2 regions of the Pseudonocardia sp. ICBG1142 genome follow, and region 2 is predicted to be linked to the other one. Evidence: riboswitches for the same ligand, from Rfam matches in the RefSeq annotation. Region 2 holds a riboswitch; the other holds the start of a gene.

Region 1 (7,208 bases), on a different contig from region 2:
CGGTGGACGGGGCTCGCAGCCGCCGTCGGACACCACCCGCGGCCGGACCACGCAGACCCCGCCCGGTGCCCGTCCGGTGAGCCCGGTCGTGCCAGGGCCGGGCGTGCCGGTCGGGACGCCGCCCGGCGGGCGTCCGCGCACCCGGGTGCTGCCGCCCGCGTCGGACACGACCCGCGCGGCCGGTCCCGGCGGTCCGGTGGGGCCGGTCGGGGGCGGACCGAACGGTCCCGGCGGGTCCGGGGGCTCCGGCGGGTCCGGTGACGGCTCCGGGGACGGCTCGTCGGACGCCACGAAGGCGAGCGGTCTCAAGGCCGACCTCAGCCCGACGAAGATCGCGGCCGGCGCCGGGGCGGCGATCGTCACGGCGATGCTCGGCTCGTTCCTCGGCGCGGTCGGCACGGTGATCGGCGCGGCGCTCGGCTCGGTCATCTCGACGCTGGCCACCACGCTGTTCACGCGCTCGCTCGAGGTCAGCAAGGACAAGGCCCTCGCGCTGAAGGAGAAGGCGACCCGGCGCGGCAAGGGCGTCGCCGAGGGCACCGCGGCCGCCGCGCAGGACGCTGCCGGCCGCAGCATCGCCGGGCCCACCGGCGAGGAGACGGTGCTCCTGGACCCGTGGCAGACGCCCGGTGGCACGACCCGCGCCGCCGGAACGGGCCACGGCCGGTTCCGCCGGGTGCGGGTCACCCGCAAGACGGTCGTCGTGTCCGCGGTGCTCGGGGTCGTCACCTTCGCGGTGTCGATGTTCCTGATCTCCGGCATCGAGTTCGTGAAGGGCTCGTCGCTGTCCGGCTCCTCCGGCACCTCGGTGAGCAACGTCGTCCGCGGCGGCGCGCCTCCGGCCCAGCAGGAGAACGACCGGGGCGAGGGCTCCGGGGGCGACTCGTCGACGTCGTCGTCGAGCTCGACCTCCACCGAGGAGTCGGGGACCAGCACGTCGGAGTCGACGACCAGCACCCGCGACCGGGACTCCGGTCAGGACGGCTCGGGCTCGTCGAACCCGCTGCAGGACGGGCTGAACCGGGTCCTGCCGACCCAGCAGCCGGGCTCCGGGCAGGACTCGGGCGGCCAGAACTCCGGCGGCCAGAACTCGGGCGGTCAGAACTCCGGCGGCCAGGGCTCGGGCACGCAGAACTGATCGACGCGGTCGGGCCTCAGACCAGCCGGGCCCGCAGCGCCGCCGCGGCCGCACGCGGGTCCTCGGCCTCGGTGATCGCCCGGACCACGACGATCCGGTCGGCGCCGGCGTCGAGGACCTCGTCCAGCCGGTCGCCGTCGATGCCCCCGATCGCGAACCACGGCCGCGCCGGGGCGCGCCCGGCGACCGTGCGGACCAGGTCCAGGCCGGGCGCCGGGCGTCCCGGCTTGGTCGGGGTGGGCCAGCAGGGACCGACGCAGAAGTAGTCCACGCCGTCCTCGTCGGCGGCGGTCAGGGTCTCCTCGGGGCTGTGCGAGGACCGGCCGACGAGCACGTCGTCGCCGACGACCCGGCGTGCCCACGGCACCGGCAGGTCGTCCTGGCCGAGGTGGAGCACGTCGGCGCCCGCGGCGAGCGCGACGTCGGCGCGGTCGTTCACCGCGAGCAGCGCGCCGTGCCGGCGGCAGGCGTCGGCGAGCACCTCCAGGGCGGCGAGCTCGGCGCGTGCCTCCAGCGGTCCGTCGGGCCCGCCCTTGTCCCGCAGCTGGACGATGTCGACCCCGCCGGCGAGCGCGGCGTCGGCGAACTCCGCCAGGTCACCACGTGCGGTGCGGGCGTCGGTGCACAGGTAGAGGCGGGCGTCGGTGAGGGCGTCGAGCCGGGCGCGACGGGTGTCGCGGGTGCCGGGGCGGGTATCGGTGTCGGACACGGCTCGCAGGCTACGGCGTAGCCTGTGCCCCGGACGACGACGAACCACGGGAGCCCGGGCAGCGGGCTGAGAGGGGACCCGCGACGCGGTCCCGACCGTCGAACCTGATCCGGGTCATGCCGGCGCAGGGAGTGAGGTGGATCCGATGAGCGCGAGTGCCGGACGACTGGTCGTCGCGGGGGCGGGCGCGGTCGGCCTGTCCCTCGCCCGCGCGGCGGCCCGCGACGGCTGGTCGGTGACCGTGTTCGACCCGGCCCCCGGTCGCGGCGCGTCCTGGGTGGCCGGCGGGATGCTCGCCCCGGTCACCGAGGCCTGGCCCGGTGAGGAGGACCTGCTCGCTCTCGGGCTGGACTCGGTCGCCCGCTGGCCGGAGTTCGCCGCGGCCCTGTCCGCCGACGCCGGCACCGACGCCGGGCTGCACCCGGAGGGCACCGTCGTCGCCGCGACCGGGTCGGGCGACCGCGCCGAGCTGACCGCGCTCGCGGACTACCTGGAGTCCCTCGGCCGCGACGTGCGCCCGCTGACCGGCCGCGAGCTGCGCCGGCTCGAACCCGCGCTGGGCCCCGAGGTCCGCGGCGGCCTGTCGGTGCCCGACGACCCGTCGGTGGACAACCGGCGGTTGCTCGCCGCACTGGCGGCCGCGGCCGAACGGGCCGGGGTCGTGGTCTCCGACCGTGGGGTCGCGCGTGTGCTCGACGACGGCGCCCGCGTCACCGGCGTGCGCCTCGCGGACGGGGTGACGGTCGCGGCGGACGCGGTCGTCGTCGCCGCGGGGGCGCACTCGTCGTCGCTGCATCCGGTGCTCGACGGGCTGGTGCGCCCGGTGAAGGGCGAGATCCTGCGGCTGACCCGGCGCGCCGGGGCGCTGCCGCCGCCGTCGCGGACGGTGCGGGCGCTCGTCGACGGGCGGGCGGTCTACGCCGTGCCGCGGACGCTGCCCGGGTACGGCGACCTCGTCGTCGGCGCGACGACGGCGGAGAACGGCTTCGACACCGACGTCACCGTCGGCGGGGTGCGCGACCTGCTACGTGACGCCGAGCGGATCCTGCCCGGGATCGCCGAGTACGCGCTCACCGAGACCGCCGCCGGGCTGCGGCCCGGCAGCCGGGACAACCTGCCGCTGATCGGGCGGACCGGGCCCGACGGGCTGATCGTCGCCACCGGGCACGGCCGCAACGGGATGCTGCTGGTGCCGGTGACCGCGGTGGCCGGGGCGGCGCTGCTGCGCGGCGACGACGTGCCCGAAGCGGTCCGCGCCGCGGACCCGCGACGGTTCGTCCCGGCCGCCGCCGGGGCGCGCGAGGAGGGGAACCACTGATGTTGATCGTGCTGAACGGCGAGCACCACGAGGTCGACGCCGACGCCGACCTCGCCCGGATCCTGGCCGAGGCCGGGCTGCCGGAGCGGGGGATCGCCGTCGCCGTCGACGGGGAGGTCGTGCCGCGCACGTCGTGGGCCGGGCACCGTCCCGGCGACGGCGCGCGCGTGGAGGTCCTGACCGCGGTGCAAGGAGGATGAGCATGGCTGTGCAGACCGACAAGCTCGCCTTCGGCGACCACCTCTTCGACTCGCGGCTGGTGATGGGTACCGGCGGGGCGGCGAACCTGGAGATCCTGGAGCGGGCGCTGGTCGCGTCCGGCACCGAGCTGACCACGGTGGCGCTGCGCCGGGTCGACGTCGCGAACGGGACCGGGTTGCTGGACCTGCTGCGTCGCCTCGGGATCGCCGTGCTGCCGAACACCGCGGGCTGCCGCACCGCGGCCGAGGCGGTGCTCACGGCGCGGATGGCCCGCGAGGCGCTGGAGACCGACCTGGTGAAGCTGGAGGTCGTCGCGGACGACACGACCCTGCTGCCCGACCCGGTCGAGCTCCTCGACGCCGCCGAGCAGCTCGTCGACGACGGCTTCACCGTGCTGCCCTACACCAACGACGACCCGATCCTGGCCCGTCGTCTGGAGCAGGTCGGGTGCGCCGCGGTGATGCCGCTCGGCTCCCCGATCGGCACCGGGCTCGGCATCCGCAACCCGCACAACATCGAGATGATCGTGGCCGCCGCGGGCGTGCCGGTCGTGCTCGACGCCGGGATCGGCACCGCCTCGGAGGCCGCGCTGGCGATGGAGCTGGGCTGCGACGCCGTCCTGCTCGCCACCGCCGTCACCTGCGCCGCCGATCCGGAGCGGATGGCGCGCGCGATGCGACGGGGCGTGGAGGCGGGGTGGGACGCCCGGCACGCCGGCCGGATCCCGCGCCGCTACCGGGCGCAGGCGAGCTCGCCCGACGTCGAGGGCTGAGGGCCCGGAGCGTTCCGCGGAACGCTCCGGGGGCGGCTCAGGCGGGGGTGACGCCGTCGGCGTGCCGCCGGGCCAGGGCGCGGTAGAAGTCCGGGTTGGTACGCACCCACCAGCGGGCCTGCTCGGTCAGCTCGCCGCGTTCCTTCGCCGCGGAGCCGAGCATCAGCCGGTCGGCGGGCAGCTCGGAGTTCGGCGTGACCGTCGACCCGGCGGCGACCATCGCGCCCTCGCCGATCCGGGCACCGTCCTGCACGGTGCTGCCGTTCCCGACGACCGCCCGCGCCCCGATCACGGCACCGTGCACCACGCACAGGTGCCCGATCGTGGCGCCCTCGCCGATCTCGGTGACCGGGTCGTCGCCGCCGTGCAGCACCGACCCGTCCTGCACGTTGGCGCCGGCACGCACGACGATGGGCCCCAGGTCGGCGCGCAGCACGGCGTTGTACCAGATCGAGGCACCCTCCTCGACGCGCACGTCCCCGACGAGCGTCGCGGTCGGGGCGACGAAGGCGTCCGGGTGCACGGTGGGGGAGAGGCCCTCCAGGGCGAACAGCGGCATGGTCGACAGCGTCGCACCCCGCTCCGTGGTTCTCCCGGCGCCGCGGCCGGCACCGCAGCCGTGTCGCCGCCCTGTCGTGTCGCCCGCCGCCCTGCCGCCTCGACGCGGCCGGTCTCGACACGGCCGGTCTCGCCACGCCGCCGTCTCGCCACGCCGCCGTCTCGCCACGCCGCCGTCTCGTCACGCTGCCGTCGATCTGCCGGCGTGTCGCCGGCTCTGTCGCCGGCTCTGTCCCCGCTTCTTCAGCCGCCGGTCATCGCCCTGTCGTCGGCCGGTCGTGGACGTGGGTGTGCAGGCCGAGGTCGGACAGCTCCAGCGCGGCCAGCGCCGCCACGACGGCGGGGTCCCCGGACCGCCACGCCGCCGCCGGGTCCGGCGCGACCCGGACCAGCCGTGACACCGGCACCCGCGACAGCGCCCGCACGGCCAGCAGGTCCGGGGCGGTGGCGCGCGCGGCGACGGCGGCGCCGGCCCGCCGGGCGTAGCGCAGCCGCAGCGGGAGCCAGCCGAGCAGCACCGGCAGCAGCATCACCAGCGGGACGACGACCAGCGCTCCGGTCGCGAGAGCGTCGACGGCGCCCCCGAACTGCCGCCCCGCGGCGACGAGCTCGGTGCCCGCCCCCGCGGCCGGATCCAGCGCGCGGGCCAGGTCGGAACCGATGAACGGGACCGCACCGACCGCCCCGGCGACCCCGGTGAAGGCGTCGGAGACCCGACCGCCCGCGACGACCAGCGAGTCACCGGGCCCACGCAGCGCGGACAACCCGTCGTGCACGGCCACGCCGGCAGTGACGGCGAGGACCGTCCACAGCACGGCGACGAGGTCGGCGACGACCTGTCGGGCGATCCGGTCGGGGCGTTCGGCGTACCAGCGCATCGGTCCTGTCTACCGGTCCTGCCCGCCGGCCCTGTCCACCGAGGCCGGAAACCGGTCGTCGTCGCGGCCTGCCCGTGCTCTGCCGGGCCGGTGGACCGCTCGCTCGCCCTCGGCCGCGCCTCCTGGGACGACGTGCCCCGCTGCGCGCCCGGAGCCCCGACGCCCCTGACCGCGACCCAGGAGCGGAACCACGGCTCGGCGCGATCGTCACCGCGCTCCTCGACCGGGCGGGCTTCCGGTGCCGCGTTCCGCGGAACGCGGTCCGGCGGCAACGTGGGCGGCCGACGTCCAGCACCTCGTACAGTCGGCGTCCGCGCCCTTGCGCACCGGTGTCTGCGCCGGGCTCCCGCAGGCTCGGTGCGCCGCGGTCCGCGTCGGCTCCCCGGCCGTACCCGTGTGCCTGTGTCCGTGTCGGGCTGTCCGGCGGAGTGCCTCCGGGTTCAGGCCGCGGTGGTGGCCGCCGCGCCGGGCGGGAGCAGGGCGTCGAGGATCGGCTCGGGGTCGAGGCGATCGCCGTACCAGTCAGGGGCGAGGGTGCTGCGATCGATCCGCAGTCGGGCCCGCGTGTTCCGTTCGACGAGGGACTCGGCGCTGCCGTCCAGCGGTCTGCCCGTGGCCTCGACAGGGCTGCCGTCGGGTCGGTGGAACAACCAGCCCTCACCGGGCGGGCGCAGGACCAGGTACCCGTCGTCGTGCACGAGACGGTGGTGGAACGAGCAGAGCAGGACCAGGTTGTCGACGTCCGTCGGCCCGCCCCGCAGCCAGTGACGGACGTGGTGGGCATGGAGGTGACGGGTGTGGTGGCACCCCGGGAACCGGCAGGAGCCGCCACCGTCGGCGGTCAGGGCGGCGATCTGTGCCGGGCTCGCCAGCCGCCTGCTTTGGCCGAGGTACATCCGGTTCCCGGTGCGATCGCTCAGCAGCACCTGGGCCCGGGCGTCGCAGGCAAGGCGCTCGGCGGTGCTCGCGGCGATCTCAGGCCCACCGGCGAGGCGTGCGGTGCCGGTCCCTGCGTCGACGACGACCGTCACCCGCGCCGAGCCCCGCTCCACCACCGCGGCGCCAGCCGCGCCGGGCCCGCGGCCGACCAGGTCCACCAGAGCGTCGGCCCGCCGGGCCGCCAGGGAGTCGACAACCGCGCCCGGTGCCTGGTCCTCCGTGCGGCGGGCCTGCTCGTGGGGATCGACCCCGCCCCACCCCGACCGCCGCCCCTCCCGTGCGGCCGGATCGTCGCTGTCGCTGCCGGTCGGGCCGGCGGGAGCCGGGAGCGCTGCGGCGACCCCGGCCTCGATCGCGGCGATCAGGAGGGCGCCGTTCTCGGGAGTGAGCCGGGCTCGTACGACCAGGGATCCGTCGACGTCGTGGTGCCAGCTCACCCCGCGCCGGGCGGCGACGTCGCTCGGCGGCGCGCAGCGTCGACGCACCGCGCGGACGACGGTCTCGACATGGCTCGCGGTCCCGCCCAGGGCGAGGTCCAGGAGCACCTGCTCGGCGTTGGGCCCGGCCGCGGCACAGGGAAGGGCGACAGCCCCGGCCTCACCCTGCGGCTCCGGAGCGCCGACGGCGACCGCCGCTTCGCTCGCCGTGTCGTCGTGCGCAACGGTGTCCCCGCTGTCGGTCGGCGGCGTGGCGGT
Region 2 (7,208 bases):
AGCAGCAGCACCTGCCGGCCCGCGACGACGGTGCGCAGCAGCGCCGCGCGCTGACGCATGCCGCCCGAGAGCTCGCCCGGGCGGGCGTCCTCGAAGCCGGCCAGCCCGAACGGCTCGAACAGCGCGCGGGCGCGCTCGCGGGCCTCGCGGCGCGGCACGCGGGCGACCTCCAGCCCGAGGGCGGTGTTGTCGAGGACCGTGCGCCACGGGAACAGCAGGTCCTGCTGGGGCATCAGACCGAACGGGGCACCGCGCACCGGGCCGCCGTCGACCTCGATGTCGCCGGTCACCGTCGCCCCGTCGAGGATGCCCGCCAGGGCCCCGAACAGCGTCGACTTGCCGCATCCCGACGGCCCGACGAGCGACACGAACTCCCCCGGCGCGACGTCCAGGCTCACCCCGGACAGCACCGGCAGGTCGCCGTAGGACACCGACAGGTCGCGCACCACGACCTTCACCGCGCACCTCCCCCGTCGTGGTCGGCCACGTACCAGGGCGTGACCAGGCGCTGGAGCAGGAAGGTCAGTGCGAACAACGTCACCGACAGCACGGCGGTGACACCGACCGCGGCGAGCACCAGGTCGGTGCGGAACTGGTTCTTCTGGAGCTGCATGAAGATCCCCAGGCCGGCCCGGGCGCCGACGTACTCGGCGAAGATCGCCCCGGTCACCGCGTAGGTGATCGCGATCCGCAGCGCCGTGAAGAACGACGGCAGCGCCCCCGGCAACCGCACGTAGCGGAACCGCTGCCAGCGCGAGGCACCCATCGACCGCAGCAGGGCGGTCGCGGCGCGGTCGGTCGCGGCGAAGCCCTCGATCAGCCCGACCGCCACCGGGAAGAACGTCACCAGCGCGATGACCAGCACCTTCGGCAGCAGGCCGAAACCGAACCAGATGATGAGCAGCGGGGCGATCGCGACCACCGGCAGCGTCTGCGAGGCCACCAGGAGGGGGGTCAGCGCCCGCCGCAGCCAGGGCGAGAAGTCCACCGCGCCCGCCGCGGCCCAGGCCAGCGCCATCGAGACGGTGAACCCGATCAGCGTCACCTGGACCGTCGGGAGGGTGTTCGCCCAGAGCTCGGCCCGGAACGCCCAGCCCTGCTCGACCACCCGCAGCGGCGAGGGCAGCACCTGGGGCCGGGTGCCGGCGACGGTGACCGCGACCTGCCAGGTGAGCAGCAACGCGGTCACCAGCGCGACGGCCGGCCACAGCCGACGGGTCACGGTGCCAGGTAGTCGTTGGTGAACCAGGTCGAGAAGTCCGGCTTCTGCCGCACCGGGGCCCCGTCCGGCCCCGCGACGGTGCCGGTGTCGTAGAGGAACCCGGAGAAGCCGGCCCACTGCTGCGGGGTCTGGAACCCCACGCGGCCCCGCGCGTCGCGCAGGAAGCGCTCACTGAGCATCTGCGCGCCCCGGTCGACCAGCTCGTCGGAGGTGAACGCGCCGGGGTTGGCCTCCTTCAGCATCCGCGCCGCCGTCGCCGGGTCCTGTGCGGCCAGCGCGTAGCCCTTCTGGACGGCCTGCACGAACCTGCGGGCGGTGTCCGGGTTGTCCCGCAGCCAGGTCGAGTTGCCCAGCAGCAGCACGTTGTAGGAGTCCGGGAAGCCGTAGTCGGTGTAGCGGAAGGTACGGATCGGCTCGCCCCGCAGCTGTGCCTCGATCCCCTCGACGTTGACGAACGGCTCGGTGAAGTCGGCCTGCCCCGAGTAGAGCGCCTCGTAGGCGGCGGTGGACAGCACCTCGGTGCGGAAGTCTCCGCGCCCGCCGTCGGCCCGGATCACGGCCTGCATCTTCTGGTTCTCGCCGGGCCCGCCGAACCCGGCGTAGACCTTCCCGTCCAGGTCGCGCGGCCGCGTGAGGTCGGACCGGTCGGCGCGCACGGCGATCTCGGTGGCCCAGTGCTGCAGGATCGCCATGACCGAGGTGATGTCGGCACCCGCGGCCCTGGAGAAGGTGAACGAGTCCTGGAAGCCGATGCCGAAGTCCGCGGCGCCGGAGCCGACCAGGGTGTCCGGCGAGGTCTGGTTGTAGGGCAGGAACTCGACGTCGAGGCCGGCGTCGCGGAAGTAGCCCGCCTGCTGGGCGGCGAACAGCCCGATGTGGTTGGTGTTCGGCGTCCAGTCCAGCGCGACGCGGATCGGCCCGCCCCCGGCCGCGGCCCCGGAGCCGTCGCCCGCGGCGCAGCCGGACAGGGCGAGCGCGAGCGCCAGCACGACGGCCAGTGGACGGAGAGCACGTGACAGCACGGAGCGGCCTCCCTACGCCGGTGTGACCCGGATCAGGTTCGAACGGTCGGCGGCCGGTCCTGCCGCCCTCTCAGCCTCGGTGCGCGGGCTCCCGCGGTACGTCCGGAGACCTTACGCGGCCCGCCCGGTCCCGCCGGGGCGACGTCGGTCGCACCGCGCCGTTCGGACACCCCCCGTCACCGGAGCCGCGACTTCGGTCACCTGCGGTGATCGGTCGGACGCGCCGGGCGAGCCGCCGTCCGCGGCGGTGACCACGATCGTTATCCTCACCCACCACACCCGCGACGCTGTGTCACGGACCTCGCTCGCGGGAGCTGACGCGGAAGGGACGAGATGGCGGCCTCGCTCTGGACCTCCGGCACGACCGGGCGGCCGATGCCCGACCCGGCACCCGCCCTGGTGCGGGTCGCGTTGCAGGCCGGTTCCGTCTCCGTCGCGCACGCGGACGTCGCCGCGATGCTGTCCGGGATCTGCGTCGCACTGGTGCCCGCCGCCCGGGTCGGAGGTGCGGCGCTGCTGCTGCGCGAGCCCGCCGACCCCCGCGACGCCGAGGCCCGGCGGGTCTTCGGGTCCGACACCGCCGCCCTGCGCCTGGGCGAGCTGCAGCGCCGGGCCGACGCCGGGCCGGGCCCCGCCGCCGAGCGCGGCGACCGCACCCTGACCACGCCGGACCTGACCCGGACCGGGCCGCCCGAGCTGGCCGCGGCCGCGGCCGACTGCGGTCTGGTCCGCTCGCTGTCAGTGCCGGTCCCGGTCGCCGGGCGTACCGCGGGCGCCCTGCAGCTGTTCGCCCGGGGCGGGCCCGACGACCCGCTGGGCGAGCGGCTGGTCGTCGCGCTGGCGCCGGTGGTCACCGCACTCGCGGCCCGGCTCACCGACGTCCGCGAGCTGGCCCGGCTGCAGCTGGGCACCGCGGCGTCCGCGGTGCCCGAGCAGTCCGACGCGGTCGACCGCACCGCGCTGATCCCGGCGGCCCGCCGCTCCCCCGCGGCACCGGTGGCGCCGCGGGTGCCCGCCCAGCGGCAGGCCCGGCACCGCCGGCGCGACCAGACCTGATCCCCGGGGTCAGGTCTCCGGCCGGTCCTCGCGGGCCGCGCCCCGTTCGAGGAGCTGCTGGTGCTCCTGCAGGTAGGCCGACGCGCGCTGGCGGCTGACCCCGAACAGCCTGCCGATCCCGGCGATCGACTCGCCCTCGCCGTGCAGCGCGACGGCCTCCTCACGGCGGAACCTGCCACCCACGGCGCCCAGGCCGTCGAGGGTGCGGGTGAGGGTCTCGACGATCAGCAGCCGTGCCTCGCGCGGGACGATCTCCCGCCAGCTCAGCCCCTGTGCCCGCAGTTCCTGCAGCTCGGCCACCCGTAGGCGGGCCGAGGACAGCGCGGCGACCGACGCGTCCAGCTGGGCCGCGAGGGCGGCCAACGCGGTGTCGGCGTCGTCCGCGGGCCGGTCGCGGAGGTCCGCTCCGTCGTCCGCACCACGCTCGGTCGTCGTCACGCCGTCGAGCGTACGGGGGCGGCGACGACGGGCGGTGGCCGCGGCGTACCGTGATCCACGCAAGGGGGGTTGCTCCCTCGAACAGGGCAATCCCGACAGTACGTGTGGAGGACGCGAATGGGCCGGTACGACGTCGTCATCGTCGGCGGAGGATCCGCGGGGGCGGTGCTGGCCTCGCGGCTCACGGAGGATCCCACACGCCGGGTGCTGATGCTCGAGGCGGGCCGCCCCGACCACCGCTGGGACCCGATCATCCGGATGCCCGCCGCGCTGTCCAAGGCGTGGGGCAACCCGCGCTACGACTGGTGCTACGTCACCGAGCCCGAGTCGGGTCTGGCCGGGCGCCGGATCGCCGTCCCGCGCGGGAAGGTCCTGGGCGGCAGCAGCAGCATCAACGGGATGGTCTACCAGCGGGCCCACCCGGGCGACTACGACCGCTGGTCCCGCCTGCCCGGCTGCGAGCAGTGGAGCTCGGCCCACCTGCTGCCCTACTTCCGCCGCCTGGAGCGTCGGACCTCCGAGCACGGCACCCCGCTGCCCGACGGCGGCCACGGCCCGCAGATCCTCGAGCGGGCCCCGGCGGCCGGCCCGCTGAACGCGGCGTTCCTGGCCGCGGCCCAGCAGGCCGGGCACGCGCTGGTCGACTCGACGAACGGTCCGGTCCAGGAGGGCTTCTCCCGCACCGAACGCACGATCTCGCGCGGGCGCCGCTTCTCGGCCACCGACGCGTGGCTGCACCCGGTCGCCGGCTCCCGGCCCAACCTGACCGTGCGCACTGGCGCCCTGGTCCGCGCGCTGCGCACCGACGCCCGCGGCACCCGGGTCATCGGGGTCCGCTACCGCGCCTCCGACGGCACCATCCGCGACGTCGACGCCGGCGAGACGATCCTGGCCGCCGGTTCCATCGCGACACCGCAGCTGCTCCAGGTGTCCGGTTTCGGTGACCCGGAGCACCTCGCGGGCATCGGCGTCGAGACCCGGGTGGCGCTGCCGGGGGTCGGCGCGAACCTGCAGGACCACCTCGCGGTGCACCTGCAGCACGCCTGCTCCCAGCCGATCTCGCTGGCGCCGCAGCGGGCACCGCACCGGCTGCCCGCCGCGGCGGCCCGCTGGCTGGTCTCGGGCACCGGGGTCGGGGCGAGCAACCACTTCGAGATCGGCGGGTTCGCCTCCACCTCGATGGCCGGGGACATCCCGGACGTGATGATGCTGTTCGCTCCGGTCGCGATGCGCTTCGCGCCGGACGTCCCGCCGGTCGGGCACGGCTACGAGATGCACGTCTCGGTGATGGCGGGCGACGTCCGGGGGACGGTGCGCGCGGTGTCCCGCGACACCGCGGTCCCGCCGCGCCTGGTGCAGAACTACCTGGTCACCGACGGCGACCGGCGTCGCTGGGTGGAGGCCGTCGGCCTGGCCAGGGAGATCCTGAACCAGCCGGCGTTCGCCGACCTCGACGCCGGGGAGACCTTCCCCGGGGAGGCCGTCCGCTCCGACGCCGAGATCCTCGACTGGGTGTCCCGGCGCGCCCAGAACGGGCTGCACCCGACCAGCACCGCGCGGATGGGCACCGACGCCGACGCCGTCGTGGACCCGTCGACGCTGCAGGTGCACGGCACCGAGGGCCTGCGGGTCGTCGACGCGTCGATCTTCCCGGACGTGCCCAACGCCAACACCTACGGCCCCGTGGTGGCGGTGGCAGAGCGGGCCGCCGACATCGTCACCGGCGCGACCCCGCTGCCCGCCGACCCGGCGCCGTCGCGGCGGGCCGGGACGCACGAGGGCACGGGCTCCGGACAGGAGCCGTTCGCGCCGGCATCCTGAGGCGCCCGACCTCCTGACACCCCCGACATGCCGAACGGGGCGGGGATCCGATCGGATCCCCGCCCCGTTCGCGGGTCTGTGTGTGGGGCCGCGGCGGCCCCGGGCGTCACTCCCCGGTCTGCACCTGCACCCCGGACTCACGCAGCTTCTCGGCGTGGGCACGACCGTGGTGGTTGCAGAACAGGAGTTCCCCACCGGAGGGCAGGATCGCGCGCACCTTGGCAGCCGCACCGCAGCGGTCGCAACGGTCGGCAAGGGTCAGTTCGGGCCGGGTCAGCGTTTCGGGCTGCATAGCGGTCTCCCTCCGTCGCGGCGGCGGGCTTCGGGCGCTCGCCGCCGTATCACTGTGACGACCGCACGAGCGGCTCGCCCACACCTGTACAGACGCTCGAGGCCCCTGTACGTGTTCCCGGGATGCGTCGCGACGTCCGTCACGTGTGGCGCGGGCCGCACGGTCCGGTGGCGCCGCGATGTACCCGCGGTGACCGATTGCGTATGAAGTTGACTGCGTGTGAATCATGCGGGGAACTCGGCCGACGTGCAAGCGCGCCACGGTAAATACGGTGTGTCGCGGACTACGGTGGGCGAGTGAGTCCCCGCCCGTCGCCCGATCGTGTTCCCGCTCCGCTGCTGTTCCTGGCCGGTGGGATCTCGATGTACGTGGGGGCCGCACTGGCCGTCGGGCTGTTCGACCGGCTGGCGCCGTCGGCGGTCGCCGAGCTGCGGCTGATCGGTGCCGCGCTGCTGCTCCTGGCCTGGCGCCGCCCCGACCGCGACGCCTGGCGCGGCGTCCGCCTCGTCCGCGCGGGGGTGTTCGGGCTGGCCACGGCCCTGATGAACGTCGCCTACTACGAGGCGATCGCCCGGCTGCCGCTCGGCACTGCGGTGGCGGTCGAGTTCACCGGCCCGGTCCTGGTCGCGGCACTCGCCTCCCGCCGGTTCCGCGACATCGGCGCGGTCGGCCTGGCCGCCGTCGGCGTGCTCCTGATCGCCGACGTCCGCTGGTCCGGCAGCCCGGCCGGTGTGCTGTGGGCACTGGGCGCGGCGGCGATGTGGGCCGCCTACATCGTGCTGGGCAAGCGGGTCGCACGCGCCGGTTCCGGCATCGACGACCTGGCGACGGGGTTCACCGTGGCCGCCGTCGTCCTGGTCCCGCTGTTGTTCGTCGGGGGTCCGGGAGCCGCGACCGGGTTCGGCGTCGCGAACCTCGCACCGCTCGCCGATCCGGCGGTGCTCGCCCTGTCCATCGGGCTGGGTGTGCTCAGCTCGCTGATCCCCTACGTGCTGGACCAGGTCGTGCTGCGCCGGGTCGGGCAGGCCCGGTTCGCGGTGCTGCTGGCGCTGCTGCCCGCCACCGCGACCCTGGTCGGGCTCGTGGTGCTCGGTCAGCTGCCCGGGACGCTGGAGGCGGTCGGGATCGGCCTGGTGGTCCTCGCCGTGGCCCTGCGGTCCCGCGACGGCGACGAACCCGTCCCCCTGCCCGCCACGTCCGCCCGGGACCGGGCCGCCCCATCCTGACCGATCCGCCCTGACCGGCCCGGCGACACGACGCCCGCGGTGATCCGTTCCGCGCGCGGTGATCCGCGGTCCGCACGGTGATCCGCCGTCCGCGCGCTGATCCGGAGTCCGCACGCTGATCCGTCCGCGCA

Evidence for each region. A riboswitch is a leader RNA that binds a small molecule or an ion and turns the genes downstream of it on or off. The one in region 2 is predicted to bind thiamine pyrophosphate.
Region 1: it holds a riboswitch for thiamine pyrophosphate, as region 2 does, so the genes downstream of both, thiO (glycine oxidase ThiO) here and KPL59_RS00645 (ABC transporter substrate-binding protein) in region 2, are expected to answer to the same signal.

Annotation. Positions count from the first base shown of each region.
Region 1 is NZ_JAHLJC010000030.1:1,276,815-1,284,022, forward strand. It holds gene KPL59_RS20365 (hypothetical protein) at 1-1,138, shown strand, start outside; gene thiE (thiamine phosphate synthase) at 1,155-1,847, opposite strand; TPP riboswitch at 1,887-1,996, shown strand; gene thiO (glycine oxidase ThiO) at 1,993-3,165, shown strand; gene thiS (sulfur carrier protein ThiS) at 3,165-3,365, shown strand; gene KPL59_RS20385 (thiazole synthase) at 3,368-4,138, shown strand; gene KPL59_RS20390 (gamma carbonic anhydrase family protein) at 4,176-4,697, opposite strand; gene KPL59_RS20395 (hypothetical protein) at 4,951-5,574, opposite strand; gene KPL59_RS37770 (HNH endonuclease signature motif containing protein) at 6,015-6,470, opposite strand; gene KPL59_RS37775 (DUF222 domain-containing protein) at 7,111-7,208, opposite strand, start outside.
Region 2 is NZ_JAHLJC010000003.1:95,395-102,602, forward strand. It holds gene KPL59_RS00635 (ABC transporter ATP-binding protein) at 1-458, opposite strand, end outside; gene KPL59_RS00640 (ABC transporter permease) at 455-1,222, opposite strand; gene KPL59_RS00645 (ABC transporter substrate-binding protein) at 1,219-2,244, opposite strand; TPP riboswitch at 2,236-2,349, opposite strand; gene KPL59_RS00650 (hypothetical protein) at 2,578-3,300, shown strand; gene KPL59_RS00655 (hypothetical protein) at 3,310-3,738, opposite strand; gene KPL59_RS00660 (choline dehydrogenase) at 3,856-5,559, shown strand; gene KPL59_RS00665 (hypothetical protein) at 5,666-5,851, opposite strand; gene KPL59_RS00670 (DMT family transporter) at 6,214-7,077, shown strand.